DNA from 3 places in the Exiguobacterium sp. s183 genome. Region 1 is predicted to be linked to each of the others. Evidence: predicted binding sites of a transcription regulator. Region 1 holds the regulator's gene; each other region holds the start of a gene.
The links. The regulator LexA, encoded in region 1, represses DNA repair genes until DNA is damaged. The targets are predictions, from matches to a motif close to CGAACATATGTTCG.
Positions count from the first base shown of each region.

Region 2: a site for LexA is predicted at 8,748-8,761, ahead of KNP62_RS02535 (YolD-like family protein). Genes of this name have one in related genera too.
Region 3: a site for LexA is predicted at 6,509-6,522, ahead of KNP62_RS13050 (Y-family DNA polymerase). Genes of this name have one in related genera too.

Region 1 is NZ_JACSKN010000001.1:376,245-386,270, reverse strand. Features, by position in the region: gene KNP62_RS02000 (cytochrome c biogenesis CcdA family protein) at 1-7, opposite strand, end outside; gene KNP62_RS01995 (aspartyl-phosphate phosphatase Spo0E family protein) at 196-378, shown strand; gene KNP62_RS01990 (ABC transporter ATP-binding protein) at 456-2,219, opposite strand; gene KNP62_RS01985 (ABC transporter transmembrane domain-containing protein) at 2,209-3,963, opposite strand; gene KNP62_RS01980 (YneF family protein) at 4,088-4,321, opposite strand; gene tkt (transketolase) at 4,447-6,438, opposite strand; gene KNP62_RS01970 (DUF896 domain-containing protein) at 6,638-6,871, opposite strand; gene KNP62_RS01965 (YneB family resolvase-like protein) at 6,932-7,576, opposite strand; gene KNP62_RS01960 (hypothetical protein) at 7,648-7,887, opposite strand; gene lexA (transcriptional repressor LexA) at 8,092-8,712, shown strand; gene KNP62_RS01950 (metal-binding protein) at 8,712-9,152, shown strand; gene KNP62_RS01945 (AraC family transcriptional regulator) at 9,351-10,026, shown strand, end outside.
Region 2 is NZ_JACSKN010000001.1:475,169-485,194, forward strand. Features, by position in the region: gene resA (thiol-disulfide oxidoreductase ResA) at 1-370, shown strand, start outside; gene KNP62_RS02500 (F510_1955 family glycosylhydrolase) at 688-1,596, shown strand; gene KNP62_RS02505 (sensor histidine kinase) at 1,696-3,099, shown strand; gene KNP62_RS02510 (response regulator transcription factor) at 3,077-3,754, shown strand; gene KNP62_RS02515 (four-helix bundle copper-binding protein) at 3,814-4,146, opposite strand; gene copZ (copper chaperone CopZ) at 4,421-4,624, shown strand; gene KNP62_RS02525 (heavy metal translocating P-type ATPase) at 4,762-6,978, shown strand; gene KNP62_RS02530 (IS30 family transposase) at 7,327-8,286, shown strand; gene KNP62_RS02535 (YolD-like family protein) at 8,383-8,724, opposite strand; gene radC (RadC family protein) at 9,096-9,551, shown strand; gene KNP62_RS02545 (hypothetical protein) at 9,942-10,026, shown strand, end outside.
Region 3 is NZ_JACSKN010000006.1:29,745-39,770, reverse strand. Features, by position in the region: gene KNP62_RS13080 (ABC transporter permease) at 1-423, shown strand, start outside; gene KNP62_RS13075 (hypothetical protein) at 436-1,929, shown strand; gene KNP62_RS13070 (ABC transporter ATP-binding protein) at 1,941-2,582, shown strand; gene KNP62_RS13065 (hypothetical protein) at 2,635-3,018, opposite strand; gene KNP62_RS13060 (SulP family inorganic anion transporter) at 3,314-4,870, shown strand; gene KNP62_RS13055 (YolD-like family protein) at 4,867-5,196, opposite strand; gene KNP62_RS13050 (Y-family DNA polymerase) at 5,193-6,488, opposite strand; gene secA2 (accessory Sec system translocase SecA2) at 6,743-9,109, shown strand; gene KNP62_RS13040 (SLAP domain-containing protein) at 9,109-9,915, shown strand.

The DNA.
Region 1 (10,026 bases):
CTTCCATGACGATTTCCACCTTTCACGACCATTATAGCGAAAACCTATTTAAATTGCTCGAATCTTTTCTTTCAGAGCGAAACATCATTTTGTAATTTTTGAAATGGAAATGAAACTTGTCATCTGTAAACGTAGGTGCTAAGATTTGGATATTCTAGTTCGCAAAATTCTAATTTACATGATGGGGGAACGAACGTGGCAGTCACCGCAGCAGATACACTACACCAGGCCATTGAACAGAAACGTGATGAACTGTATAAAATCGCGTCAAAGCACACTTGGACCTCACCAGAAGTCATTCTGGTCAGTCAAGAACTTGACTCTCTCATTACTCGTCATGTCCTATCAAAGCATAAAAAAGATCAGCATTCAAATTGACCTTGATGGCTCGTCACTCTCCGTGGCGAGCTTTTTTTCCATGGAAAAAGGACACCCGTATAGGTATCCCTTCCAATTCAAGACATCAGACGTTGTCCAGACTGTAATTCATACATTTTTTTGTACAGACCGTTTTGCTTCAATAACTGTTGATGATTCCCACGCTCCACGATTTCTCCACGATGCAGTACCAAAATCAAGTCTGCATCTTGAATCGTTGAAAGACGGTGAGCGATGGCGATCGTTGTACGACCACGTCGCATACGGTCGAGTGCCGTCTGTACGCGTTCTTCCGTCTCGGTATCGATTGAACTCGTCGCCTCATCGAGAATGAGTACTTTTGGATTACGGGCGACCGTTCGCGCAAATGCGAGCAATTGTCGCTCACCGCTCGAAAATGTCGCTCCACGCTCTCCGACAACATGACCGTACCCGGCATCTAATTTCTCGATGAACGTGTGTGCCTGGACAAACTCAGCGGCTTCACGGGCACGTTCTGAATCGATATTTGGATTGAATAACTTTAAATTTTCTTCAATCGTCCCAGTGAATAGAAACGGATCTTGTAGCACCAGTCCGACTTGTTGACGAAGCTCTTGCTCTTCAAATTGTTCGAGTGGCTGTCCGTCAATGGTGATGTGACCCGAGCCATATGGATAAAAGCGGGTCAACAAGTTGATAATCGAACTCTTCCCGCTACCCGTATGACCTACGAGCGCAACTGTCTCACCAGGTTTTGCAACGAATGAGATTCGCTTCAACACGTCGACATCCCCGTCGTAGCTGAACGTCACATCCTCGAACCGTACTTCACCTTCTGTAATCCGAGCCTCGCCCGGCAATTGTTTTCCTGGTGCCGGCTCATCTGTATCCAAGATTTTAAAGACACGGTCTGCCGACACGACAGCTTGTTGAAATTCACTCAATCGCTGCATAATATCGAGAACTGGTCGGAAGATCCGTTCGATATAGCTGATGAATGCGTAGACGACCCCGACCTGTACTTGCTCACTCATCGAGAGCACACCGTAATATCCGAGTAGACCAATGATTGAGAAAGCAAGAAGGAGCTCGATGATTGGACGTAGCAACATACTGTCGAGCTTTAAGTTCCGATATCGTGCCTCCTGGTGCGCCTCATTCGTCTCTTCGAATTGACGGATGAGCCGCTCTTCTTGACGAAATTGTTGAATAATCCCCATGCCGTTGATTGACTCGTTCAACTGGGCATTGAGTTGTGACAAAAGGTCCCTCACTTGTGCGAAATATTTCGTTGAAAAACGACGATATGCCCAAATGATGAGCCAGAAGAGCGGCAACAAGACGAGCCCCATCGTCGCTAGTGGCGGTTCTAATATGTATAGGAAAATATACGTCCCAATCAATTGAACAGCCGACTGGACGAACGTACTCATCACACCGACGTACAGTTCTTTGACCGCCTCGGTATCATTCGTAATCCTTGATACGAGGACGCCCGCTGGTGTTCGGTCAAAATAGGCGAGCCGCATCCCCATGACGTGGCGGAAAATATCCATTCGTATGTTTTGGACAATCTTCAACGCAATCTTTTGAAACGAAATCGACTGCAGATAATCAAACACGATTGCGGATACATGAAGAACCATATAGACCGCGAAGAGTGCGATGACCCAGTTCGTCGGGTAGACACCTGGCGTGACGAACTCATCGATGAACACTTTGATTAAAAACGGACCGGCCAACTTGGCGCCTGTCGCAATCAATAGGAAGACGAAGGCGATACTGAGCGACTTCCCGTAACGTGTTGCATAGCTGAGCAGCCGTTTGATGACTTGCCATTCTTGAACATCATGCTTCATCGTGTCCACCCCCTTCTACAATCGCCTCAAGTTGTTGACGATCATACGTCTCTCGGTACCAGCCGGCTTCTTGAAGTAATTGGTCATGACGCCCACGTTGGACGATTTTGCCGTCTTCAATCACGAGAATCTCGTCTGCATGTTCGACAGCAGATAGTCGATGCGCCACGATCACCCGTGCTTGTTCAGGATTTCCGACACGGAAGTGTTCGATGATCGACTCCTCTGTCTTCGCATCCACGGCAGATAGCGCGTCATCCAAAATCAAGACGTCTGCTTCAGTCATGAGCGCACGCGCGATGGAAATCCGTTGTTTCTGCCCACCTGACAACGTCACACCGCGTTCCCCGACAAGCGTCGCGTATCCTTCCGGTAGCCGGATGATATCCTCATGCACCTCAGCGACTTTAGCCGCCTCGATAATCTCTTCCATGCTCGCATCGGGTCTTCCGAAAGCGATATTGTTCGCAATCGAATCGGAGAACAAGAAATGATCTTGTGGTACGACGGCAATTTTGTCCATCAATAACGATTTTTTCACTTGGCGAATATTGATGCCTCCGATTTTAATCTTTCCGTCTTTTACATCGTACTCACGGGTCAACAGACGGACAATCGTCGTCTTACCCGCACCTGTCCTCCCGACAATGCCGATCGTCTTTCCGCGCTCAATCCGAAAATGGACATCACGGAGTACAACGGTCTCGTCATAGGCGAAATGTTGCACATCGACTTCCACTTCTGAATGTGCAAGTGTCGTCGCTGCCATTCGGTCATCTTGAATCTCCGGTTTGACGGCGAGCATTCTTTCGATTCGATCATACGATGCCCGTCCACGCTCGACAATGTTGAATAGCCAACCGAACGCCAGCATCGGCCACGTCAACAGCGCCAAATAGGCTGTGAAGCTGACAATTTGTCCAATCGTCAATTCACCTTGTTCAATCAAGACGGCGCCATACCCGACCGAGAGGATGTAGGACAAGCCAACAATCCCAAAGATAGTCGGATCATATAACGCATCAATTTTGGCGACTCGTACGTTTTTTGCCATGACCTCACTCGATAAGTTCTCAAACGAGTCGACATCTCGGTTGACTTCCCCGGTCGACTTTAAGACACGAACTCCACTGACACTTTCTTGTACTTTGTCATTCAATTCTGAAAATGCCGCTTGGGCGACGCCAAATCGGCTATGTAACATCTTCCCATACCGAGTCGTCAGAGCGACCATGATTGGGAGCGGAAGCAAGGCAACGAGCGTCAGCTTCCAACTGATTGTTGTAATCATCGTAATGATGACGAACGTCCCCAGCGTCACGCTATCGACTAGTGTCAATATGCCCGCCCCTGCCGTCATCGATACGGCTTGTACATCATTCGTCGCGTGGGCCATCAGGTCGCCGACACGTGACTTCTTGTAAAATCGTTGATCGAGATCGGTAAAGTGCCGATACAGTTGGCTACGTAACATTCTTCCTAGTCGAATCGATGCACCAAAAATGAAATAGCGCCAAAAGAAGCGGGCAACATAATTTCCGATTCCAACTGCTGCGAGACCCCCTAGTAACATCCAAAGCGTATTTGACGAAAGTGAATCACGATTGATTTCGTCGACGATTCGGCCGATGATTCGCGGTGGAATCAATTCTAGCCCTGCCACAAATATGAGTAAGACGATGCCGAGTGCATACGTCCTCCACTCGAGACGTAAAAACCAAGATAATTGTTTAAATACACGAATATGAAACGCCCCCTTTGTCTTTATATGAAGATTATTCATTAATCGTAGCGAAAGTTTGTTCGATTGTCTAACAAAAAGAGGAAATAAAAAAGCACTTCGGTATCCGAAGTGCTTTCATGATTGATTATGATTTCTTTTCGTTTTTCATCTGCACGTTCATGGCGCGCATCACTTGGTTGACTTTCTTCTGTGATGGCTTTTGACCCATTTGCATCATCAACGTACGAATCATATCTTCATTGATTGGCGGGTTCTGTTCAAGGTAGTTCATCATGTATTTACGCGCGATAAAGAATCCGATCGCGATACCCCCGATGAGTGCTGCCACGACAAGAAGAATCCAGAATAATGTACTCAAGGCTTTACCTCCTCTACCATATGAAACATCGTTTTTTACTATACACTAAATTGACCAACTTCGCTAGTCGTCCAGAAAAAAAGTGACGACCAAACAAATGGTCGTCACGAGAATTTCGAATTCGATTAAAGCGATTTTACTGCATTGACGACGTTGTCGACTGACATGCCGTATTCTTTCATGAGGAGATCCCCAGGTGCAGATGCCCCGAACTTGTCGATTCCGAGTACTTTTCCACCGAATCCTACATATTTGTACCATCCAAGTGTCGCACCCGCTTCAAGTGAGACACGTTTCGTGATTGAAGATGGAAGAACAGACTCTTTATACTCAGCAGATTGTGCTTCAAAGAGTTCCCATGATGGCATCGATACGACTGCCGCATTCACGCCTTCAGACGCAAGCTGCTCACGCGCTTCAACGAGGACGTGTACTTCAGAACCCGTACCGAGCAAGAGGACGTCTGCATCTTTCGATTCACCTGCAACGACGTATGCTCCTTTTGCTGCCGTTTCAACCGATGTGCCTTCGAGCTCTGGCAACGCTTGACGTGTCAAGACGAGGAGTGAAGGTGTCGTTTTCGATGTTACCGCTTGTTTCCAAGCAGCGATTGTTTCTTTCCCGTCTGCCGGACGAAGAACAGAGAGGTTCGGCATCGCGCGGAAACTCATCAAATGTTCAACTGGCTCGTGTGTCGGGCCATCTTCACCAACTGCAATTGAGTCGTGTGTCAAGATGAACGTTGACGGAAGTCCCATGAGTGCAGCAAGACGAACTGCCGGGCGAAGGTAATCCGAGAAGACGAAGAATGTCGCACCGTATGGAAGGACGCCACCGTGAAGAGCCATTCCGTTTACAGCTGCTGCCATTGCGAACTCACGTACACCAAACCAGATGTTACGTCCAGCTGGATCTTCATCGAAGTCCACTGCACCTTTAATCATCGAGTTGTTTGAACCTGCAAGGTCAGCAGATCCACCGAAGAGAGTCGGTACTGCTTTTGCGATTGCGTTTAAGACTTCACCGCTCGTTTGACGTGTTGCTTTTTTCGAACCAATTTCGAATGTTGGCAACTCGCTGTCCCAACCTTCAGGAAGTTCGTTGTTCATCGCACGCTCGAACTGTGCACCGAGTTCCGGGTGCGCCGCTTTATATGCTTCTACGAGTTCGTTCCAGTTTGACTCATATTTCGCACCAGGCTCGACAACTTTCTCGTTGAACAAGTCGTATACTTCGTTTGGTACGTAGAATGACTCGCCTTCCCATTTATAGAACTGTTTCGTCAATTCGATTTCAGCATCTCCAAGTGGAGCGCCGTGCGACGCCGATTTACCTGATTTGTTCGGTGAACCGAATCCGATGACCGTTTTCACTTCGATCAATGTCGGTTTTGACGTCTCAGCTTTCGCCGCATCGATTGCTTTTGCGATTGAATCGATATCTGTTCCGTCTTCGACACGAATGACTTGCCATCCATACGCGTTGAAACGATCTTCTACGCTTTCAGAGAACGATTTGTGAAGATCGCCATCGAGTGAGATATCGTTTGAATCGTAAAGAACGACGAGTTTACCGAGCTTCAAGTGACCAGCGAGTGATGCTGCTTCTGCCGATACACCTTCCATTAAGTCTCCGTCTCCGCAAATCCCGAACGTATAGTGGTCAACGACGTTGAACTCGTCGCGGTTGTAAGTCGCTTCTAAGTGCTTCTCTGCCATGGCCATCCCGACAGCCATTGCAATCCCTTGTCCAAGCGGGCCCGTCGTCGCATCGACACCAGCCGTATGACGGTACTCTGGGTGACCAGGAGTCTTCGAGTCCATTTGACGGAATGATTTAAGGTCGTCCATCGACAAATCATACCCAGACAAGTGAAGGAGCGAATACAAGAGCATCGATCCATGACCTGCCGAAAGTACAAAACGGTCACGGTTGAACCAGTTTGGGTTTTTCGGGTTGTGACGCATTTTGTCTGTCCAAAGTGTAAACGCCATAGGTGCAGCACCCATTGGCATCCCTGGGTGACCAGAGTTCGCTTTTTGGACCGCATCAATTGAGAGCGTCCGGATCGAGTTAATCGCTAATAATTCTTTAGTAGTTGTTTCCACTAATTTCATCCTCTCTGTGTTAAGAAGGTTTTCTACCCGTCATATTTTATCACACTCATTCGTGTGTCACAACTAATTAATTAGTATAACACATTTAGTGAAATCGTTTCCTTCAATTGCCTTAAAAAAACCGCAATCCGTTCGTCTGATGACCGTTCGTGTATAACAAAAATGCACATCCTATACGAAATAGGATGTGCATTCAGCATCACTCGCCACGATAGCGTTTTTGATCTTCTTTCAATTTCTCTGGGGTGACGTCATTTCCATCTGGATCGACGACTTTCATCCCCATCATTTGTGATTTGAACGATTGACGGAACGCCTTCAAATATTCTTGACGCAAGTCTTGTTGTTCGTTCATTTCTTCTTGAGACAGTCCTTCTGTCTTCGCTTTGTTGGCGAGGAAATTGATTCGCTCCAATTGTCCTGGTGCTAACATCTGACTCGCCCCCTCTCTAGTGAATTTGTTCTTATACTTTACAAAATCAGAGAGGAAGAATCAAGTTTCAGCTACTGACTGGTGCTCGAGATACCGTCGATTGACGGTCGCTTTCGACACTTCATAACCGAATCCACGGAGGGTTGCCGCAATCTCAGCAAACGTCAACCCGCGCTCGCGCAGTTGGATAATCTCCTCAATCGGCACTTCGATTCGATGTCGCCCACCTTGATCATTGTTTTGAATATTGCGCTGTGGGTTGAATCCGTTGGCGACGGCGCGGCGCATCCCGCGAGAAATTTTAGCGTTGTGAATTTTACGTTGGTACTCTTCCACAACACTTACAATCTCTAAAACCATTTTTTCGGCATCGGAAACGACATAGTCCGACGTCGATTGCATCGTCAGCAACCGAACGTCATGCTTCATCAATGTATGCAAGATGGCAATCTTGGCATTTCCTCGTCCCAAGCGACTATCGTCCGTGACAAGTACGGCATCCAAATCAGACATCGACACATGGTCAAGTAAATCAAGGAGCCCCTGTCGATTCACTTCATATCCACTCTCTTGCTCCGTGATGATCTCTATGACTTCTGCCCCTAGTTGCGAAGCCAGACGCTGCAATTCATCGACTTGCCGACTGAGTGATGTCTCTTGGGTTGACTTGTTCGTCGATACCCGACAATAGATGACGACTCGCATCGCATCACTCCCTTTCATCGCATTCATTCCTTACGATACACAGTTCAAGAACGGTTCGCAATGATCAACATTCACTCAGCGGCATACCATTTTGTTTTTCGTTCATGATGCTCTTCTCGCTCTGCCATAATTTGTGCTTCGAGTGATTCCGCTTGGACATAAGCGACTTCTTCTTCAATCGTACGTTCCTCCATAGTGACGACTGGTTCGACTACTGCCGGTTCCCCTCGCATCTCCCCTGCCAAATAAAAAGCGAACATCCCGACCAAGAGCATCCCGACTAAAATGATTCCGTTAAGTGTATCTTTCATGATTGCATTGCCTCCTGTATAAGAATATATGTTCGTTAGAACGTTTGTTCGTTTATCTGTTCTCATCATAAAACAAGAACCCGTGTTCGGTCAACACAAAAAAAACGAACGAATGTTTGTACGCTCATGTGTTCTTGTGTTACACTAGACACATAAAGAATAGGATGCGTTTGCAGGTTATTCGATTACATCGAGGTGAACATAATGAAAAAAATGTCAGCGCGACAACAACAGATTCTTGATTTCATCAAAGACGAAGTTCGGGCAAAGGGATATCCGCCTTCTGTTCGTGAAATTGGAGAAGCCGTCGGCCTTGCTTCTAGTTCGACCGTACACGGTCACTTAGATCGTTTGGAAAAACGCGGGTTGATCCGTCGAGACAAGACGAAACCTCGCGCGATTGAAATTTTGACTGAAGATATGCCGGCAATGGAAGAGCAAGAGTCCGTCATGTACGTACCGGTCATCGGGAAAGTTACCGCCGGGACACCGATTACCGCCATCGAGAACGTGGAAGAACACTTCCCGCTCCCGGCACATATCGTCGGTTCAGATAATGTATATATGTTGTCCGTTTCCGGAGATTCGATGATCAACGCCGGAATTTTGGACGGGGACCGCGTGCTCGTTCGTCAGCAAAGCACCGCCGACAATGGAGAGATTGTCGTCGCTATGACCGATGAGGGCGAGGCGACTGTGAAACGGATTTATAAAGAAGCTTCAAAAGTCCGTCTTCAACCGGAAAACGATGAGTTGGAAGCAATGTATTTTGACAACGTCTCGATTTTAGGGAAGGTCATCGGTGTATACCGGACGATTCATTAATGGCTAGTGGCAAGACCCATACCCGAACGAATCTCGTGGCAACCGGCGCACTTGCGGTTGCCACGCCTTTTATTGACATCGATATCCCGTTCGCATTGATCATCGGTGCGATTATTGGTACACTCTGGCTCTCCCCGGACCTTGACTTAAAATCAGATGCCTATTACAGATGGGGTCCACTTAAATTCATGTGGCTCCCATATGTGAAGCTCATGCCGCACCGTTCGCTCTTTTCGCATTTACCTGTTTTGAGTGATCTGATTCGGATTGCGTACATCGGCTTCCCACTCATTCTGCTTTTGCCTTTCACAGCATATGAAACAGAAATCCGGTCGTGGGTGGACGTACACGGCATGTCGTTCTTTTTAGGACTTGTATTTGCAACGACCCTGCACACGACGCTTGACTATACATCGACATTCTTCAAGAAAGCATTCTGAACAATTTAAAGGACCACCTACCGATTTTTCGCGGAGGTGGTCTTTTTTTACAGACGAATTCGCAACACATTAGGGTATTCATAACATAATGTATTGAAGTATGCATTCATTTTTCCAATCCGATAATTCTTGTACTCAAATCATCAAGATACTCAGATGCCATTCCCTTATAGTCGAATTATGAAGGAGGTGATGATGTTGGTAGAAGCGCTAAATGAGTTAATGGAACATATCGAACAGCAATTGCCCGAAGAAATTTCAGATTCTGACATCACAAAAATCACCGGGCTCTCTGCCCACCATTTTAAAAGAGTGTTTTCGTATATGTCGGGAATGACATTGACTACTTACATCCGAAATCGCCGTCTATCGATTGCGAATGAGGAATTGATTCATGGTTCTAGCGTGACAGATGTTGCATTTCGATATGGCTACCATTCGATCGAAGGCTTCTCGAGAGCATTTCGAGAGTGGTCAGGATTCTTGCCTTCCGAAGTCATGAAGAATCATATTCAAAAGTCGTTTCCTCGCTTCACGTTTTATATCGATATCAAAGGAGGAACATCAATGGAATTCAAAATAGAAGAGAAAGACGCATTTCAAATCGTCGGTGTTTCAAAACGTGTCCCTGTTCAGTTCGAAGGGATAAATCAAGAAATTGTGGCATTAGCACAGTCTATAAGTGAACAACAGCGTATGCATATGCGTGAAATGGGAAATCTTTACCCGAACCATGTACTAAATGCATCGTTCAATTTCGATGATGGTCACTTAGAAGAAGAAGGATATTTGACCCATATGATCGGGTTCGCTACGACAAGAGAAGATGTATATGATGACCTAGAACAAATCTCAATTCCGAAAAGCTTGTGGG
Region 2 (10,026 bases), 99 kb from region 1:
ACGGCATCAGCTGTCTGAGTACAAAGGGCAGGGGGTGTTCGTGAACTTTTGGGGTACTTGGTGCAAACCGTGTGAAAAAGAGTTCCCGCTGATGGAAAAGCAGTACCAGGTATACAAGGATCAAGGTGTGGAGATACTAGCTGTCAATATTGCGCAATCCGATTATGAAGTGAGACAATTTGCTGAACAGCGAAATTTAACGTTCCCGATTGTTATCGATAAGGACAAAAGTGTTATGGAAGCTTATAATATCCGTCCATTGCCGACTACTCTGTTAGTCAATCAAGAGGGCAAAATCGAGAAAATTATTACGGGTGAAATGTCCGAAGAGGATATCGCGAGTTATATGGAACAGATCAAACCGTGCTGATACCTCTGAATTTCCCAAGCATAATGCGGGCCACGTTATTTTGAAAAATGCTGCAAAGAAAAAACGAGAAAAAAACATTTCTTTAAAGTGGACTAACCGAAAGAAAAGAAATGTCAGGTGTAGAGAATTTATAAATAAAAATCAGGCAAAGATCCTCCACCGGACCGATTGGAAGGATTATTCCTTTTGGGTCAATTGTAGAGGGAATGGATTAGCTGTTTTGAAATCAAGATATCTGCACAAAAAGTCGAAACTTTAAGAATGTTATACTTATAAAAAATAAAAAATAAAAAATGACATATTCGGAGGGCATCTACATGAAAAAAAAGAGAATAGGAACGGCAGTGCTGTCGGCTTTTCTTTTGTTGGCAGGCTGCAGCAATGATACAACGGATTCATTTGAAGTGCCGTTTGAAGGGGAACTGAACCATGTTCATGGGATGGGTTATGCAGGAAATGAGAACGGACTGTATTTTGCCTCGCATACCGGGCTGAAAATTTACCGGGAAGAGGGCTGGTTCGAAACGGCGGATAATTTTCATGATTATATGGGCTTTAATGCAACAAATGAAGGATTTATTACGTCGGGCCACCCAAGTGCAGACTCAGAATTACCCAATCCCCTAGGGATACAGCGAAGCATCGACAGCGGTAAATCGATTGAAGAGATTGCATTTCAAGGAGAAACGGATTTTCATGCCATGGCGGTGGGATATAACAGTAACGACATTTTCCTAATCAATCCGGCCAAGAATTCCCTATTGGAAGCCGGCGTATATAAAAGCGGTGATGAAGGCGAATCATGGAAAACTGTGAAGGCTGAAGGGCTGGAAGGCGAAGTGACTTCGCTCGCTCTTCACCCGGCTGACTCAAACTTCGTCGCTGCAGCTACGGCTGCAGGGATTTATTTCTCACGGGATGGCGGAGAAAATTTTAAAGCCATTACAGACGGAAGTGAAACAGGCACAGCGGTGCATTTCACCGAAGACCATTTGTACTTCGGAAGCTACGGGACAGCGGCGGCTCTGGTGAAGTATACTATGGAAAATGAAGAACTCGAGCCGGTGGATACACCGGACCTTTCACAAGATGCCGTCGCTTTTATTGCACAAAACCCGATGGATGGAATGGAACTGGCGATCTACACATTTGAAGGCAATGCCTACTTGTCGGAAGACGGATTACAGACCTGGAAAACGCTGCTGGAAGAGGGAAAAACCAAGTAGAAACCAGCTAGCCGTTTGAAAGACGAACCGAATCCAACAGCTTTCGGCAGCAGTCTTTGTCTTGATTGTTGCTAACCAATCGACTTAAAGAGGGATGCCATGTTAAACAGGCTTGCATTGAAAATAGGTTTGCTGTTTTTTGTGTTTATTATCATCATTGAATTGGTTTTGTTTCTAACCCTGTACGTTACTTTTGTCAATGAACGGGTGGATGAAGTCATGACCAACCTGCTTGAAAGAGGGAACACCCACAGCGAAGTATTGGAAGACAATTTTGAACCGGCGACATTGAACCATGTGGCGTTGATGGAATCGGCCTCCGATTTCATCGTCATCATCACGGATGCAGATGGCAACGAATTGACCCATTCCGATCTGATTGAACCTGAAATGAGGGAAGTGTTGGAACACACCGATTTTGATGAGGTTCTGCAGGGAGGGAAGGTCGTCGAAGAGCGATGGGACAAAAAAGAGTTTATTGCGACGGACAGCCCAATCACCATTGAAGGAGAACATAGAGGCCACGTGTTCATGTTTGCGGAAACCAATCATATCAAAGGGATGGTCAGTCATTTGCGAAACCAATTCCTGATTGTTGGCCTGATTGCTGTCGGGTTGACCGTCATCACAATTTTTCTGCTATCCCGATTGATTACGTTGCCGTTGATTCGGATGAAAGAAGCGACGGAACAGTTAAGCGAAGGGAACCACGAGGTCAGCCTGAATATTGGCCGAAACGATGAGTTGGGAGAGCTGGCGAACGCCATCACTGCTCTATCCAGTGACTTGGAACATTTAAAAAATGAGCGGAATGAATTTTTGGCGAGTATTTCGCACGAGTTGCGGACGCCGTTGACCTATATCAAAGGATATGCCGATATCGCGAGCCGGCCGGATGCATCCGAGGAAGAGAAAAAGGAATACATTGGCATCATCCGGGAAGAGACGGCCCATTTGACGGAATTGATCCGGCAGCTGTTTGAGCTGGCTCAGATGGATCATAACCAGTTCACCATTCAAAAAGAGGAATTTTCACTGAAGATGCTTTTTGCATCCGTCGTTGCCTTGGTTCGGCCAGCTTTTGACGAGAAACAGATTTCATTGGCTGTCCATTGTGAACATGAGATTGTCGCCTTCATTGATCCCGAACGTTTTCAGCAGGTATTGCTGAATGTCTTGGACAACACCCGCAAGCATTCTCCTGAAGGAACACAAGTGGTATTACAGGGAGTCCAAGATAAAGGTACCATCACCATAAGCATCCGTGATGAAGGAGAGGGCATACCGGAAAAAAATCTTCCTTTTGTCTTTGAACGATTGTATCGGGTCGATAAATCCAGATCCAGACAGTACGGAGGAAGCGGTCTTGGCCTGGCGATTGCAAAAGAAATCGTCGAATCGCACGGTGGTCTCATGACGCTTCAAAGTGAGTACGGACAAGGGACAACCGTCCTGATAGAATTGAAAAGGGGGGATTCGCTTGCAGAAAGTGCTGTTGATTGATGATGAACAACGAATGCTGGATTTAGTGGCTTTATATTTGAAGCCGCATCAGTACCTCTGTAAAAAAGCACTGGGAGCTCATGAAGCCCTCGACTATTTGGAATCGGAACCTTTCGATCTCGTCTTACTGGATATCATGATGCCGGAAATGGATGGCTGGGAACTGTGCCGCGAAATCCGGAAATTTTCGGATGTGCCAATCATTATGCTGACGGCGCGGGAACAACAGGAGGATATTGTTAAGGGATTGAATATCGGGGCGGATGATTACATCACAAAGCCGTTTAATGAAGATGAGTTGCTGGCCCGGATGGGGGCGCTGCTTCGCAGGAGAACTCCGAAAAATACCATTGAAGTGGACGGTTTGGTGTGGGACGAAGACCGGTTTGAACTTACGTACGGCAAACATATCATCAAATTGACGCCAAAAGAATTTCTGATGGTGGGCCATCTGATGAAGAATGCCGACAAAGTGTTTACGAGGGAGCAGCTGATCCAGTTAATTTGGGGATTCGACTCAGAGACGGAAGGGCGGACCATCGATTCGCATGTGCGAAATGTTCGGGAAAAAATCCGCCAGTCCGGTTTTCCGGTCGATGATCATTTTCTCACGGTTTGGGGAATCGGCTACAAATGGATCCATGAAGCAGAATGATGCTTGATAAAAGAAAAGGTCCGTCGGAAAATATTTCCGACGGGCCTTTTTGAGTAAGGTTATGCGGCGTTACGGCAAGCTTCTGCACATCTACGGCAAGCTTCCGCACAGCGTCTGCAATGTTCATGATGATCGGCGTGCTTCTCACATTCCTCTGCGCAAGCTTCGCAAATGGTTGCGCAAGCGGCTGCCAGTTCGGAAACGAACGGTGAATTGTGAGTAATGGCATGTTCCAAAAATGCACAAATGTCCGCGCATTCCCGGTCTAATCGAATGCACTGTGCTAGCATCTTCACATCGTCTTCCTGCAGACAAGCGTCAAAACAATGGTTACATTCCGCTGCACAATCATGTAATGCCCGAATCAATTCCTGATGTTGTTCATGAGCCAAGTTAAAACCTCCATTTCTTATTTTTGCTTCATTTACTGGATTTCCCTCTCCTTTCCAAACTAAACAGAAATACCGAAACTCCATAGAAACTGCACATTTTATAGACAAGTAATCAAATATTAAAATCAATGGTGCGGTTTTTTTGGGGGGGGTCATTGTGAACTTCTAAATTAGAGTCATGGAAACAGCGATAAAGTAAAATGATACTAAACACTTGATATACCCTATCGGGGTATGTTAAGTTTAAGGAAATATTACTTTAGGAGGAATAATAATGATTGAAACATTAAAAGTACAAGGTATGTCCTGCGGCCACTGTGCAAACTCGGTTGAAACGGGCGTCGGTGAACTCGAAGGGATTTCATCTGTGACAGTTGATCTTAAAAAAGGCGAAGTGGCAGTAGACTATGATACTGCCAAGACATCATTAAACGAAATTCAGAAAGCGATTGAAGAACAAGGGTATGACGTCGTATAAGGGTGCTTTCACAGCACACTTTACTTTTAAATGAAATATACCCCCGCGTGGTATATTCGGCAAGAACTTTGTGAATGTTAAGAATGTAAATAGGGTTAAATAGGATAAGAACCACTAGTTTGGAGGAGGCGCACTGAATGGCTAAAAATGATAAAGACCATCACCACCATCAAGACGAACAGGTAGATCACAGTAAAATGGATCATTCCAAACATGTTGGGCATTCGTACCATGAAGACCAAGTGAAAGAAGGCATTCAAGACGACAGCAATCCTGCCAAAATTCATGATGATCATGCCCATCACAATCATGGTGGCCACGATCATAGTGACCATGGACATCACCATCATGGTGGCCACGATCATAGTGACCATGGACATCACCATCATGGTGGCCACGATCATAGTGACCATGGACATCACCATCATGGGAATTTCAAAGAAATTTTCCTGAAGTCGCTGCCCTTGGGCATTGTCATTCTATTATTGTCGCCGATGATGGACGTTCGGCTTCCTTTCCAATTTACTTTTCCATACTCGGATATTGTGGTCGCTGTATTAGCAACTATCTTATTGGTTTATGGCGGAAAACCCTTCTATCAAGGTGCAATCGCTGAATTTAAGGAAAAAGCACCGGGTATGATGGCCCTTATTTCATTAGGGATATCCGTTTCCTATTTGTATAGCATTTACGCCGTGCTGGCACGCTACGTAACCGGCGATCACATCATGGATTTCTTCTTTGAATTCGCGTCCTTGCTGTTGATCATGCTCCTTGGACACTGGATCGAAATGAAGGCTATCGGAGAAGCAGGAGACGCGCAAAAATCGCTCGCCGAATTGGTGCCGAAAGATGCACATGTGGTATTGGAAGATGATTCGATCGAGACGCGTCCCGTAAATGAGCTGAAAGTCGGAGACCTTGTACGGGTTCAGGCCGGAGAAAACGTCCCTGCCGATGGCATCATCAAAAGAGGCACCTCGCGGATCAATGAAGCTTTGCTGACGGGGGAATCTAAACCCATTGAAAAAGGAGCCGGAGACAAAGTGATCGGCGGTTCCACGAACGGTGCAGGCATCATATATCTTGAAGTACAGGAAACCGGCGACCAATCGTTCATTTCCCAAGTACAAACCCTGATAAGCCAGGCGCAGGATCAACCTTCAAGAGCTGAAAATCTGGCTCAAAAAGTAGCCGGCTGGCTGTTTTATATCGCCATTGTGGTGGCTTTCCTCGCTTTTGTCGTTTGGCTGTACATTGCTGACATTCAAACCGCTGTTCTTTTTACGGTTACGACATTAGTCATTGCATGTCCACACGCTCTCGGCCTTGCCATTCCGCTGGTTATTGCACGAAGCACCAGTTTAGGTGCAAGCCGCGGGCTGTTGGTGAAAGACCGCGAAGCATTGGAGCTGGCAACTAAGGCTGATGTAATGATACTGGATAAAACGGGTACATTGACTACTGGCGAATTTAAAGTTTTGAACATGGAAACACTGGATGGTCAACATACCGAAGCCGAAATCGCGGCGTTAATGGCAGGGATTGAAGGCGGGTCCAGCCACCCAATCGCCCAGTCAATCGTCCAATACGCTGAGAAACAAGGGATTCAGCCTGTCCACTTTGATTCGATTGATGTTGTGTCGGGTGCGGGTATAGAAGGAAACGCCAATGGCCGCAAATACGAATTGATCAGCCAAAAGGCACTTGGAAGAGATGTAGCGGTGGATGTTCCCAAAGGGGCAACATTAAGTATACTAGTTGAGGACGGGAATCCGATCGGTACGGTCGCATTAGGCGATGAATTGAAAGAAACGAGCAGAACGCTGATACAGGCATTGAAGCATTACAATATAAAACCGATTATGGCTACAGGTGACAATGAAACGGCTGCCCAAGGAGTAGCAGAGGAACTGGGCATTGAATACAGAGCCAATCAATCACCGCAAGATAAATATGGTTTAGTGGAATCACTGAAAAATAATGGACAAACGGTTATCATGGTCGGCGATGGCGTCAACGATGCACCATCCCTTGCAATAGCAGACGTTGGGATAGCAGTCGGTGCCGGAACTCAAGTCGCCATCGATTCCGCTGATGTGATTTTGACTCAGTCGGATCCAGGCGATCTTGAATCCTTTATCGAATTGGCCAATAAAACAACCAGTAAAATGAAACAGAACCTCGTGTGGGGAGCCGGTTATAACTTTATTGCCATTCCCATAGCGGCGGGTGTTCTAGCCTCCATTGGGATTACGTTGGCTCCTGCCGCAGGAGCAGTTCTGATGTCCGTGTCCACGGTTATCGTGGCTATCAATGCGATGACATTGAAACTAAGAAATAGAGCTGTTTAACACCGTGTTTAATTGTCGTACACGAAAAGTGCTGCCTCCCAAAAGTTGAATTTTCTTTAACCTTGGGGGCACAGTTTTGTATTAGGTTAAAGTCAAACGGAGGTTTGAAGACTTTGGATAATTAAATATATTTTTATAGTTAACATATGAGATATTATCGGAAGAGAGGAAGCCCAAAAGCTTCTTCTCTTTTCTACTTAAATTCAATTAACACAAAAAAGTTTTCAAAAATTGATCATTCATTCATTAATCGCCGATTGTAAAATTAAGCTAGACAATTGAAAAAGCCATTCGTGGTACACTCACAATGTATTTTCCGACCAAAGAAAAACATAGGAGTGATTACGAATGACCTACACCCATCTTACCACGGATGAACTGGTGATGATAGAATCCTACCACCGCCAAAATATACCTGTAGCGATCATTGCTAAGTTGATGAACCGTTCCAGGCAGCCAATCTACAACGTCATCAATTTCCTGAAATCAGGACATACAGCGCTCGACTTCTACACGCAATACAAGAAAAATAAGAAACGCTGCGGCCGGCGGAAAATTGTCCTGCCGAAGAAACAAGTGGCCTATGTTCAAGACAAGGTGGCGCAGGGCTGGACGCCGGATGTCATTGTCGGCCGGGCAGAAACGGCCATCGATTGTTCCGCGCGCACCATCTATCGCATGTTCAAAAATCAGGTCTTTGACGCCGCCACGCTGCCGATGAAAGGAAAACGGAAACCCAATGGACACCAGGAACGCCGGGGAAAACAGGCGTTCAAACGCCATATTTCCGAACGGGAAGCCGACAACCCGTCGTTCAAAAAAGAGTTCGGGCATATCGAAGGCGACACCATTGTGGGTGCCCACCACAAAAGTGCGGTGATCACGCTGGTCGAACGGCTGACGAAAGTCATCATCGCCCTGAAGCCTGCAGGACGCAAGGCTTGCGATATTGAAACTGCGTTGAACCAGTGGTTCCAAGGGGTCCCGAGAAATCTGTTCAAATCCATCACGTTTGATTGCGGCAAGGAATTCTCCAATTGGAAACCGTTGTGCAACCGGCACGACGTCTCGATTTACTCTGCGGATCCCGGCACGTCTTCTCAGCGCGCCTTGAATGAAAACTCCAACGGGCTCCTGCGGAAAGACGGCTTGGCAAAAGAAATGGACTTCAACCAGGTGGATCAAACATTCATTTCGTCGGTGGCCGACAAGCGGAATAACATCCCAAGAAAGTCACTGAATTACCGCACACCGTTGGAGGCATTTTTGAGTCACCTGAATGGAGTCGATCTGTCTAGCTTAAATTGACAAACGGAATGATTTAAAGATATCAGTGTACTGCAACTTTTAACTGATACATCTATAAAAGCAGCAAAGGATTTTTCGTCAGCAACCGCCAGGGCGTTAGTCTATCGATTGTTCGACGTGAATGATTGCCTCGAACGGCACATGGATGATCCCTTCCCTTTGATTGGCCAGCTCGACGGTCCGCTCCATGTAGTTCGTCCGGTGCACGAATCCTCTGAATCGTTTCATCTCCCGCTTCTCCACATATTTTACCTCTACCAAATCTCCGCTGAAGATCGCGTCGTTCAGCACATTCTCATAGACCGATAGGACCTGTTCATCGATATCTGGCATCTCAATTTTTTGAATCTCTTTATAGTATTTCGTCAGTAGCGCCTTGTGCTCGGGCATGAGGAATGGGATCCATTTCAATTCGCCCCGATCGCGATACATCGTCATAATAATTACCCCTCTCAATAAAACGAACGTTTGTTCTTATTTTATACCCGATTTGTCCCGTTTGAACAGCCTTTTTCGTGATTGGTAATCCGTGCGTCCTGTTTCCGTACTCTAGCTCGCTGGTCTTCGGTGCAAGGGACGTCAAAAAAATGACGCGCCCTCCGGCCCGTCTTCCTTCGCTTTAGGCTCAAAGCGAGGCTTTTCGCTCGTTGGCTACGGAAGCCTGTCCCTCCGTTTGCTCTACGCATTTTTTTGAGGCTCTCCCTGCGGTCGCCCTTGCACCGTCTCCCGACGCTCGCTTCGTTCCCGTCAACAGGACGCACAACGGTGTTCGTTCTGAGCTCGGCTTATCCGAAAGGGGACAAACCATCATGGAACTTACATCCATCATCGAGGTCATTCGTATCAAACAAGAGGTTCGCGAGGAAATGGTCGCCCTCGAGCACGCCATTATCCATTCGCCGGACAGCGCCCGACAAATCGGGTCATCGTTCATCGGGGATGACGACCGTGAAGTGTTCCTCGTCATCATGCTTAACACGAAGAACCGGGTCATCGGCGTCCATCGGGCGCACGTCGGGAGCGTCAACTCGAGCGTCGTCCACCCACGGGAGGTCTTCAAATGCGCCATCTTGAACAACGCCTCGTGCCTCATTGTTTGCCATCAGCACCCGAGCGGGGACCCGACCCCGAGCCGGGAGGACATCCTCGTCTCCGAACGGTTACATGAAGCAGGGGACCTCATCGGCATCCCGGTGCTCGACCATCTCATCCTCGGAGCGGCCGAGTCGTACGTCAGCATGAAACAGCGAGGTTACATGGGTTGAACGGAATGGAATGGGGCCGGGGGACCGGTCCTGGTCCGTCCGGTAAGGGCAAGGAGGAAAAACATACGTTTTTCTTTTATGAGATTTGCGACTCGCGTAGCTCTCGCCTGGATCCATAGAGCGGGATCCGGAAAAGGTCCGTTTTCGCATAACGAAAACGAGATGGTTCGTGTGTGAAGATTGGACGTTGTTTTGGTCTGTCTCGTAAGAAGATTGTTTGATGAAATGGCAGAAGTGAAAAGAGCGCTTGTTTATTGAAAATGAACATTTTTTCTAAACAAGCCCTAGGGCTTGTTTGAAACAACACCAGGGCTTACGTGAAATTAGGCGAGATGTTGCCTGCTTAGATGCGAGGTATCATGAGGTTATCAACAGGAGAGAATGATTCAGATGGACAGCTACCAACTAGATCAACAGACGATGGACGAGATGACGGAGGTATTGCTTCGACGCCTTCCTGACCGGCTCCAAGAAG
Region 3 (10,026 bases), on a different contig from region 1:
TTTGTCATGTACGTGGAACCTCTATTCCATTTAGTTGAGTACACCGCTGTGACAGATGGAGTAGTGATCCCGACTACGACGTTTTCCTTTTTGCAAGAGATTCATCCGATGCTCTATGGATTTTCTTATGCTGTCTGGATTGGTGTGAACGGGTCGTTGTATGCGACGATGGCGTACCTGTTGATTTTGACACTCGACAACTTATTTGTAGCCATCTCTATCCCATTTTTGGCATACCACATTCTTAATTTTGTGGCAGGGATTTTTCAGGTTCCGCAATTCTCGCCACTTAGCACACTATTTCCGTTTAATATTACGGCACAACCGATTTGGACAATTTTCGTTCCATTCCTTCTTTTTCTCTCCATTGGTTTCGGCATCTATTTATTCCATCTACGGCCACGCCGGGAGTGGAGTTTTTGAGGAGGAAAAATGATGGTCGTTGATCGATTGATGAATGAATTTACAAAAAGGAGCTGGCTCTTTGTTGGGGTCATCATCTTTCTCTATAGTTTGAGGGTAAAACGACAGATACTAGACACGGTACGTTTGAATCAGGTTGAGGTGAATGTATGGGACGGATTTTATGCCCTTATGACGGATATGTATCTTCTGACGTACTTTGTCTTTCCTGTCATATTATTTTTATCAGTTGGGATTTTGATTCGGGAGTATCGTCATGAGGTACTCATTCGAATGTTGACTCCACAAGCTTGGATTTACCGAACGCTAAAACTATTTTTTGTAGAAGCCGCACCGCTATTTACCGTGTTGTTTATACTCAGTACGTTGATGATGATTGGACTACCATATGAAGCCGGTTGGAGTGATTACACGAAGATGGTCACCGAAGTCAATGCGACGAGTGTATTGCAAAGTCGCTTTTCGCTCCCTTGGTACCCGTTACCCGTTCAACTTTGTCTATGGTTCCTTTTCCTGACGACAGTTCATTTTTCGTTAGCCGGGATCTTTCTTCTTCATGTTAAAAAAGGATGGTTATACACACAGGCGATCTTCACATTTTTACTTGGGGTCGTTGGATTTAAACTATTTCCCGAGCAATTCTCATTTCTGTCGCCGACGACATATTTATCTATTTCAATGACGTCCGTTTCGTATTCAAATTTGATTATGGCCGCGCTCATCCTGACAGGAATGATCTTGGGTCAAGGGCTGCTGTTCCGTCAACTTTCAACGATTCAACGAATAGAGTGGAAGCAATGGAGAGGGAACGGAGCATACCTTTTATATGCTGGGTTGGCCATCCTTCATATTTCTTACAACGGAATTTTGAATAGGAGAGAAGGGGCGACGGCTGATGAAGTGATCGTAGCAACCTTCATTGGGGTGGGGGCAGATTATTTTTCTTATTTGTCCTTTATGTCCTATGTGATTCTCTTTTTTGGGGCAACCTATATGAGTCAACTTCGCATGCAGCGAGAACTTTTGGAAATTAGTCATTACAAGTTGATTCGTTATAAGAGTCCGCATCGTTGGTTTCGCAATATTCTCCTTCAGGAGACTGTGTTCTTCTCAATCCTTACACTCAGTTTAATCGGACTGACCTTACTAATGGCATTTCTGTCGAATGTACCATTTGACGTCCATCAAACTTATCAGGGGTATGCTTTCGCGAGCGTTTTAGGTTTTCTGTTTGTGAGTACTGTTTTGCAGTGTCTCGTGTATACGTTGCTCTGCTTCATGCTGTCTTGGATGATTCGAGAAGTATATGTTGTACCGACCGTTATCGGTCTGTTGTCTTTATTTTTATTTCCAAGTCTGCATGTCAACTGGTTACCAATCGGAATGAACGCGTTAATCGTTCTTGAGTCTACTTCGATGTGGACCGTGTTTATACAGTTGATTGGAGCACTGATTGTACTGATGCTCGGGATTACGTTGTTGTTAAGAAGAAGTTTGCATGTATAAGGAGGATGAATATGACTGCAGTGATCGAATTAAAAAATGTAACGAAATCCTACAAAGGCAATTTGTTATTTGATGCGGTGGATTTGACTGTTCCACAAGGGCGGATTGTCGGAATTGTCGGACCGAACGGATCTGGCAAATCCGTCTTGTTCAAAATGATGTGTGGATTTGTGTTCCCTGATCATGGAGAGGTTTACGTTGAGGAGAAACAAATTGGAAAAGAGCAACGGTTCCCGGAAGGTGTCGGTATGATTATCGATCGTCCAGGTTATATTGCCAATAAGACAGGATTTGAAAACTTAAAAGAACTGGCACAAATTCAAAATCAGATTGATGAAGAGAGAATTCGAAAGACAATGTTGATGTTGGGATTAAACCCAGACAATTCACAAAAAGTGAAAAACTATTCGCTTGGAATGAAGCAAAAACTTGCTATCGCACAGGCGATTATGGAAAACCAACATATCTTGATTTTGGATGAAGCGTTCAATGCATTAGATCATGATAGTGTCGAATCGTTACGTGAACTATTACTTGCTTTCCGAGAAGAAGGGAAGACTATTTTAATGACGAGTCACAATCAAGAGGATATCGATTACTTATGTGAGGATGTCTATCGAATCAACCGTGGCAAGCTTGAGAAAATTGTATGAATCAAAAAGGCGCGGAATTGTTCGTTTAGAACGAAACCGCGCTTTATTAGCGTTAGTTACTCTTCCATTGACCTGTGACTTGAACACTCACTGGTGTGGTCAAATCGTTACTGAATTGAACACGCGTTGATCTCCCTGAAGAGATTGAATTTGATAATGAACGAGTCTCATTATCCGATACAGAGCGAACCCAAGAACCTGTACCAGAAGAGGCAGTCATTCTTGCATCGACAGTATAAGACCCGCCAACTGTTTTTGATGAAAGTGTTCCCGAAGCATTTGAAGAAGATTTTGTCTGATACCCTGTGTATCCACTCCCGTTAAACGATGCGACTGTGGTGTCATAGTTTGAATATGTTGTACCTGCCTGAGCAGCTCCCCCGAGTGCTAACAATCCTACAGCTAACCCCATTGAGATCATCGACTTACGCTTCATCATCATTCCCCATTTCAAGTATATTGTGGTACAGAAAAAGAATAGCATAAAAGAAAATAATGATAACCATAAAAATCATTAAAAAGTAAAAATAAACCAAACTGCTCAAATGCTTTTAAAAAGTCCTAAAATGTCTCCAATCTTCAAAATGTACATATGCAAAATACAGAAACATTCAAAGAGGGATGCTGTTCTTTGTACATTCTGTTAACGTTTTTCTCAACCCGTTTACAAGCCCTCTTTCCAGGCGTACACTGAACTCGCTTTTGAACTGATTGGAAAGAAGGAATGTATGATGCAAGACTCACTCTCCACACGTGAGATGTGGCAAAAAGACATCTCGGCCGGGGTCACGGTCGGTGTCGTCGCCATCCCGCTCGCCATGGCATTTGCCATCGCCTCAGGGGTCCCGCCGGTGTACGGGCTCTACACGTCCATTTTCGCTGGAATCCTCGTCAGCTTGTTCGGGGGTTCGACGTTCCAAATTGCCGGGCCGACGGGAGCGTTCATCCCGATTGTCTCGGGTGTCGTTCTCGCATACGGATATGAGGGATTGCTCGTCACGACCGTTCTTGCGGGGATCTTACTGCTCCTCATGAGTGTACTTCGGGTCGGACGGCTCATCCGCTTCATGCCCCGTGCTGTCACGATTGGCTTCACGGCAGGGATTGCCGTCGTCATCTTCGTCGACCAGCTCGATGAGTTGTTCGGGGTCACGTTTAAAAAGGCGCCACATTTTCATGAGAATCTGCTTCGTCTCGGTCAGGCGCTTCCCGAAGCATCGATGTGGCCGATTGTCATTGCCGGGATCGGCTTTTTGACGCTTTGGCTCGTGCCGAAGCTGCCGTTTCGTTTACCGCTCTTACTCATGGCGATGCTCGTCCCGACGTTCGTCAGTCTCCTCATCCCGGGTGAGATCGCGACCATCGGGAGTGCCTACGGCGGTATCCCGAGCGGACTGCCAGAATTCAACTGGCTCGCGATTGACGTCGACTTGATTACCACGCTCCTTCCGTCTGCGTTCGCCATCGCCTTCCTCGGTGCGCTCGAGTCACTTCTTTCGGGAACGGTCGCCGATGGGATGGCGGGGACGAAGATGAAGCCAGACAAGGAACTGTTCGGGCAAGGGCTCGCGAACGTGATCACACCATTCTTCGGTGGAATCCCTTCGACAGGTGCCATCGCTCGGACGGCGACAAACATTCAGGCGGGAGCGGTCAGCCGACGTGCCGGCGTCATTCACGGCATCACGGTACTCGTTGCGGTGCTCGTCCTCGCACCATTCGCGAGTTACGTGCCGCTCGCCGCACTCGCTCCGATTTTGATGCGTGTCGCCTGGAACATGTCCGAGCGTCATCATGTGATGGCGATGCTACGTCATCGTTCATCCGAGTCGCTCGTCCTTCTCGTCACGCTACTGTTGACGGTATTCGTCGATTTGGTCGTCGCCGTCGAGGTCGGGGTCATCTGTGCGCTCGCGCTCTTCGCGAAGCGGATGGCGGATACGATCGACGTGCGTGAACGGACAGAACGGTACGTCACGCGGGACGGACAAATCGTCTTCAGTGTAGAAGGCCCCCTCTTTTTCGGTGCGGTCGAGCTGTTCGAGCACGTCCTCCATCACATTCATCGGGAACCGAGCGTGTTCATCTTCAACTTCCACCGCTGCCCGGTCATCGATGTGACCGCGGTCGAGGAGTTGCGTCGTGTCGTCATCGAACTGAAAGCGGCCGACCGTCACGTCATCTTCGCGCATCTGTCGCCATCGGTCCGTGCGACGCTTGCTCACTATGGACTACTCGACGGGATCGAGACGTTCGAGACAACACAAGAGGCAATCGAGGCGTCTTAACGAACGGACAAGATCTCTCCGAATGGGACGCGCCGTATTTCACCGTCGAACAGTTCGACTTCGCGCTCGGCATAATAGATGGCGTGGACGTAGCCGCGCATGCTTTTTGTCAAGCCGTCCACGAACAAGGTCACCTCGACCTGGTCGCCTTCACGAATGGCGCGTTCGAGCTCGGTCTGCCAGAGATAGAGAAGCTGTTCGTCCAAGTCGGGCAGCTCGATCTTTTGGATTTGGGCATAGTAACGTTTCAGTAGGGCGACGTGCTCGGGCATGAGAAATGGGATCCATTTCAACTCACCCCGGTCACGATAGCGGGTCTTACTCATGAGGAATCGCCTCCTTGTTTATGTCCGCCAATTAAGCGTTGGCGCGTCCGAAGCGGACTGTCTTTCAGTAAGCTTGACGCCGGTCGGATCGTGCCGCGACCGAACCGGACGTTCAAACCGTCAATCAAATCGAGGAAGTCGAGCCGCTTCGCCTTCGCCCATTCGTCTTCGAAGAACGACAATTGGACGTGGTCGCTCCGTGGCTCGAGTTTGCCGAGTGCGACCGAGACGTAACGGACGGCTTCCGTCTCTTCCCAGCCATCTAAAAATAGTTGCAATAAGATCGGTAAAAATTCTTGCTCGTCCGCTGTGAAGCGGGGGAGTTTCTTTTGTTTGCTGAACCCACCTCGGTCACTCGTCCGCGTATAACGTACCCCGAGATGAATCGTTCCCCCGACGAGTCCTGCTTGCCGGGTCCGCATCCCGACTTCGACCGCAATCGCTTGTAGGACGAGCCGGATCGAGGAATACGTCGTGTAATCTTTCATGAGGGTGATTCCGTGTCCAATCGACTTCGGTCGCGTCCGTTTCGCCCCGAACAAGGAACTCGCCGGCAAGATGGTCGGCGACTCATCGATGCCCCAGGCGTGATGCCAGAGTTCGGCACCGATCACGCCGAATTTTTCATGAAGAGACTCGAGCGGATAGCGGGCCAAATCACCAATCGTGAAAATGCCGAGTCGCTGCAAGTGGACCGCCATCTTCGCCCCGACGCCCCACATCTTCTCAATCGGGGCAGGGTGAATCAGTCGCTCGACGTCATGGAGGAAACATGTGGCGACACCTTTCTTTTTCGCATGCAAGTCGAGGACGAGCTTGGCGAGGACGTTGTTCGGTCCGATGCCGATGGTCACAGGGATGCCCGTATAGCGAAAAATCGTCGCACGCATGAGGTGGGCGACGTGCTCGTCACTACCGAACAACCGCTCCGTTCCCGTCATGTCGACGAGCGTCTCGTCAATCGAGTAGACGCGAATCGCTTCGGGCGGGGCGAACTGATGGAGGATGTGGATGATTTGGATGGAGACGTTCAAGTAATGACTCATCCGTGCCTCGGCATACAAAACGTCCCGTCGTTCGTGCCACGGGAGGCGGTCGATGTGGAAGCGACGCGATCCGGTCTTGATGCCGAGTTGCTTCATCTTCGGGGTCGCCGCCAGGACGAGTGCCCCGCTATCCTGTAGATTCGAGAGGACGACGAGCTTCGTGCGGTAAGGATTTTTGTTGCGCGCGGCACACTCGCAACTGGCATAGAACGAGACGCTGTCGATACAAAAGATTCGTCTGCGCATCGTCACCACTCCTTTTTTTACGAACAAATGTTCTGTTTTTCTCATCGTAACACGGTCTCACGCCGTCTCAAATAGTGAATTGAAAATATTTTTACAAAGACTTTTTGAAAATTAACCAAAATTTATAGGTTTTTAACATGACAAAAACCAACTTTTAGGAAGTTTTCGTAAAAAAATCTCCGAATTCACTCGATTTTCGTTATAATAGACGAGTATGTAACAGATGAATTGACAGAAAGATGGAGGCTATTAGTGTGATCCAATTTGTAAAACAATTAACGAATGATCAAAGCCGGCGTTTGAAAGCGTACGAACGACGGGTCGCGCGAATCAACGACTTAGAGACAACGATGCAAGCACTCTCGGATGACGAGATGCGTACATATACGGAGACGCTCAAAGCACGTCTCTTAGATGGAAAGAAAGTCGATGACATCGCCGAAGAAGGGTTCGCCCTCGTCCGCGAAGCATCGGTCCGCGTGCTCGGCATGCGTCATTACGACGTCCAGCTCATCGGTGGATTCGCCCTTCTCGAAGGAAACATCTCGGAGATGCCGACAGGGGAAGGGAAGACGCTCGTCGCCGCTTTGCCGAGTTACGTTAAGGCACTTGAAGGAAAAGGCGTCCACGTCATCACCGTGAACGATTATTTGGCGAGACGTGACGCCGAACAAATCGGTAAAATCCATGACTTCCTCGGTTTGACGGTCGGCTTGAACGTGCCGGACATCGAACCAGACGAGAAGCGCGCCGCTTATCAGGCAGATATCACGTACGGGGTCGGAACCGAGTTCGGGTTCGACTATTTGCGTGACCACCTTGTCGGGAAGCCAGAAGAGCGCGTCCAGCGCCCGTTCCATTTCGCCCTCGTCGACGAAGTGGACAGCATCTTGATTGATGAGGCGAAGACGCCGCTCATCATCGCACAAAAGGACCGCTCGCACATCCGCTTGAAACAGCTCGCACAACAAGTCATCTCGAACTTTGAAGAGACGGACTATGAAGTCGATTTGGAATCGAAGGCGGCCTCGTTCACCGAAGCCGGAATCACCAAGATTGAAGAGTTGTTCGCCATCGACAACTTGTTCAGTGCGTCGCATCAGGTGCTCTACCACTATCTCGTCCAGGCGCTTCGTGCGAACGTGTTGTTCGAGCTCGATGTCGACTATATCGTTCGTGACGACAAGATCGAGCTGATCGACTTGTTCACGGGACGTATCATGGAAGGACGTAGTCTCTCGGAAGGATTGCATCAGGCGCTTGAAGCGAAAGAAGGCGTCACGATCACCGAGGAGAACAAGACGACGGCGGAGATCACGATCCAGCACTACTTCCGCATGTATCCGCTCGTCGGCGGGATGACGGGGACGGCACAGACGTCACGCCAAGAGTTCTTGAAGACGTACAACATGGACGTCGTGCAAGTGCCGACGAACCGTGAACGGAAACGAATCGACCATCCGGACCGTATCTTCATGACGATCGAACAGAAGTATGCGGCCGTGACGGAAAAAGTCGACGAATTGCATGCGATGGGACGTCCGGTCTTGATTGGGACGACATCGATCGCGCAATCCGAGGCAATCAGTAAACATTTGAAAAAGAAACGGATTAAACATGACGTGTTGAATGCGAAGACGGTCGCACAAGAAGCCGACATCATCGCCGATGCTGGGCAGTTCGGGAAAGTGACGATTGCGACGAACATGGCCGGACGCGGAACGGACATCATGCTCGATGCGAAGTCGAAAGCAGCAGGTGGACTATTCGTCGTCGGGACGGAACGTCATGAGTCGCAACGTGTCGACAACCAGCTTCGTGGACGCTCCGGGCGCCAAGGTGACCCAGGGGAGACTGAGTTCTTCGTCTCGCTCGAAGATGAAATTGTGAAACGATATGCCGCGCAAAAACTAGAGCGCGTCGAGAAGAAACTGAAACCGAACGCGACCGGTGAGATCTCGTCAAAAGAAGCGATCGATGTGGTGGAATACGCCCAGACGACGATTGAAGGAATCGGCGTATCGATTCGTGACTACTTGTTCAAGCTCGATGACGTCTTGAACGAACAACGGAACATCATCTATACGATTCGCGACCAGGCCGTCAATGCCGATGCGGATGCCATCACGAAAAACGTGCTCAGCATGATGCGTCTCGCCCTCGAAAACAGTATCGATATGCACGTCTCGGACGAACTCGTTCCGGAAGAATGGCCAGTCGCCGAATTGAAAGAAGACTTGCGCTATTTGACGATGCAAGAGCCGACTTGGTCGAACGACATCGCGGATACGTACGAGTTGAAAGAAGCGTTGAAGGATTGGATGAAAGAAATCATCCAAAAAACAGAAGCGCGCCTTACGCGAGAAGACGTCGTCTTATTCACGAAAGAGTCGCTCCTTCGTGCCCTTGATACGAAATGGACGGACCACTTGACGATGATGAGTGGATTGAAAGAAGGAATCGGTCTACGGAGCTATGCCCAAGAAGATCCAAGTCGTCTCTTCAGCAAAGAAGGGTTGGACATCTTCGAACAGACGTATGTCAACATCGCCCGTGACGTGACGGTAGAACTATGCCAGCTCGACCTGTACTTCGTCGAGACGGCAGAGGAGGAAGTGTAATGTTAGGATTTCGTAAGCGAAAACAAATCGAGACAGGCAAAACGGAAGAAGGGCGTCAGTTGACGCTCGTCTTCGATGATGAGATGGGAATCCCGAAAGAAGATGAGTACGTCTTCCGTTATCATGCGAAACGACTCCCGGCACTCCTCGACAACCAGCTCTCAATCGAACTGTTGAGCGCCGAGTCGCTCGGTCAGGACTTGTCGATTGTCGCGTTGTTCCGCAACACGCTCCCGAGTTCGTTTGAAATCAACGAACTTCCGGTCTTGTTGCTCGACGCGAACAACATGCCGCTCGGTCGAAAAGTATTGGAACGTTCGGCGCTCCCGAACTTCGAGCCGTGGACGAGTAAGCCCGTCTACCTCGATTTCCTTCAAGATGAATTGTTTGGCGAGATTGAAACGTCATCACCACTTCGTCTCGTCTTCCAAATGAACCCGATCGACGCGATCCAAGCCATCTCACGCGAGGCGATGGAACAGTTCTCGCCAGGGGCGTGGCAACAAGTGATGCGCACGAACGTTGCGACTCCACCGGTCGGAGAAGACGAGTTCAACATGATGCTCGTCGCCGTCGAACAAGATGAGACGCACGTCACGACGACACTCCTTCTCCGAAACGGCTATGCCCACGATTTAAATGTGGAACAACTCCCACTCGAACTCATGAGTGGAGAAGAAGTTGTCGGTCTCACGACAATCCGTCTCGAGAACCCGGTTCACAGCAAACATGCCTACCCGATTTCCGTCACGTTCGAGAACGTGGAAGGGGACGGCCCGTTCACCGTACGGATTAAACGCTCATAAGACGAAAGACCTAATTTCTGTAAAGGAAATTGGGTCTTTTTTATACAAAATTTTAATAGAAGGTCAACGAGGCTGGTGTTATATTGAGTATGGTTAGACACTTATCAACCA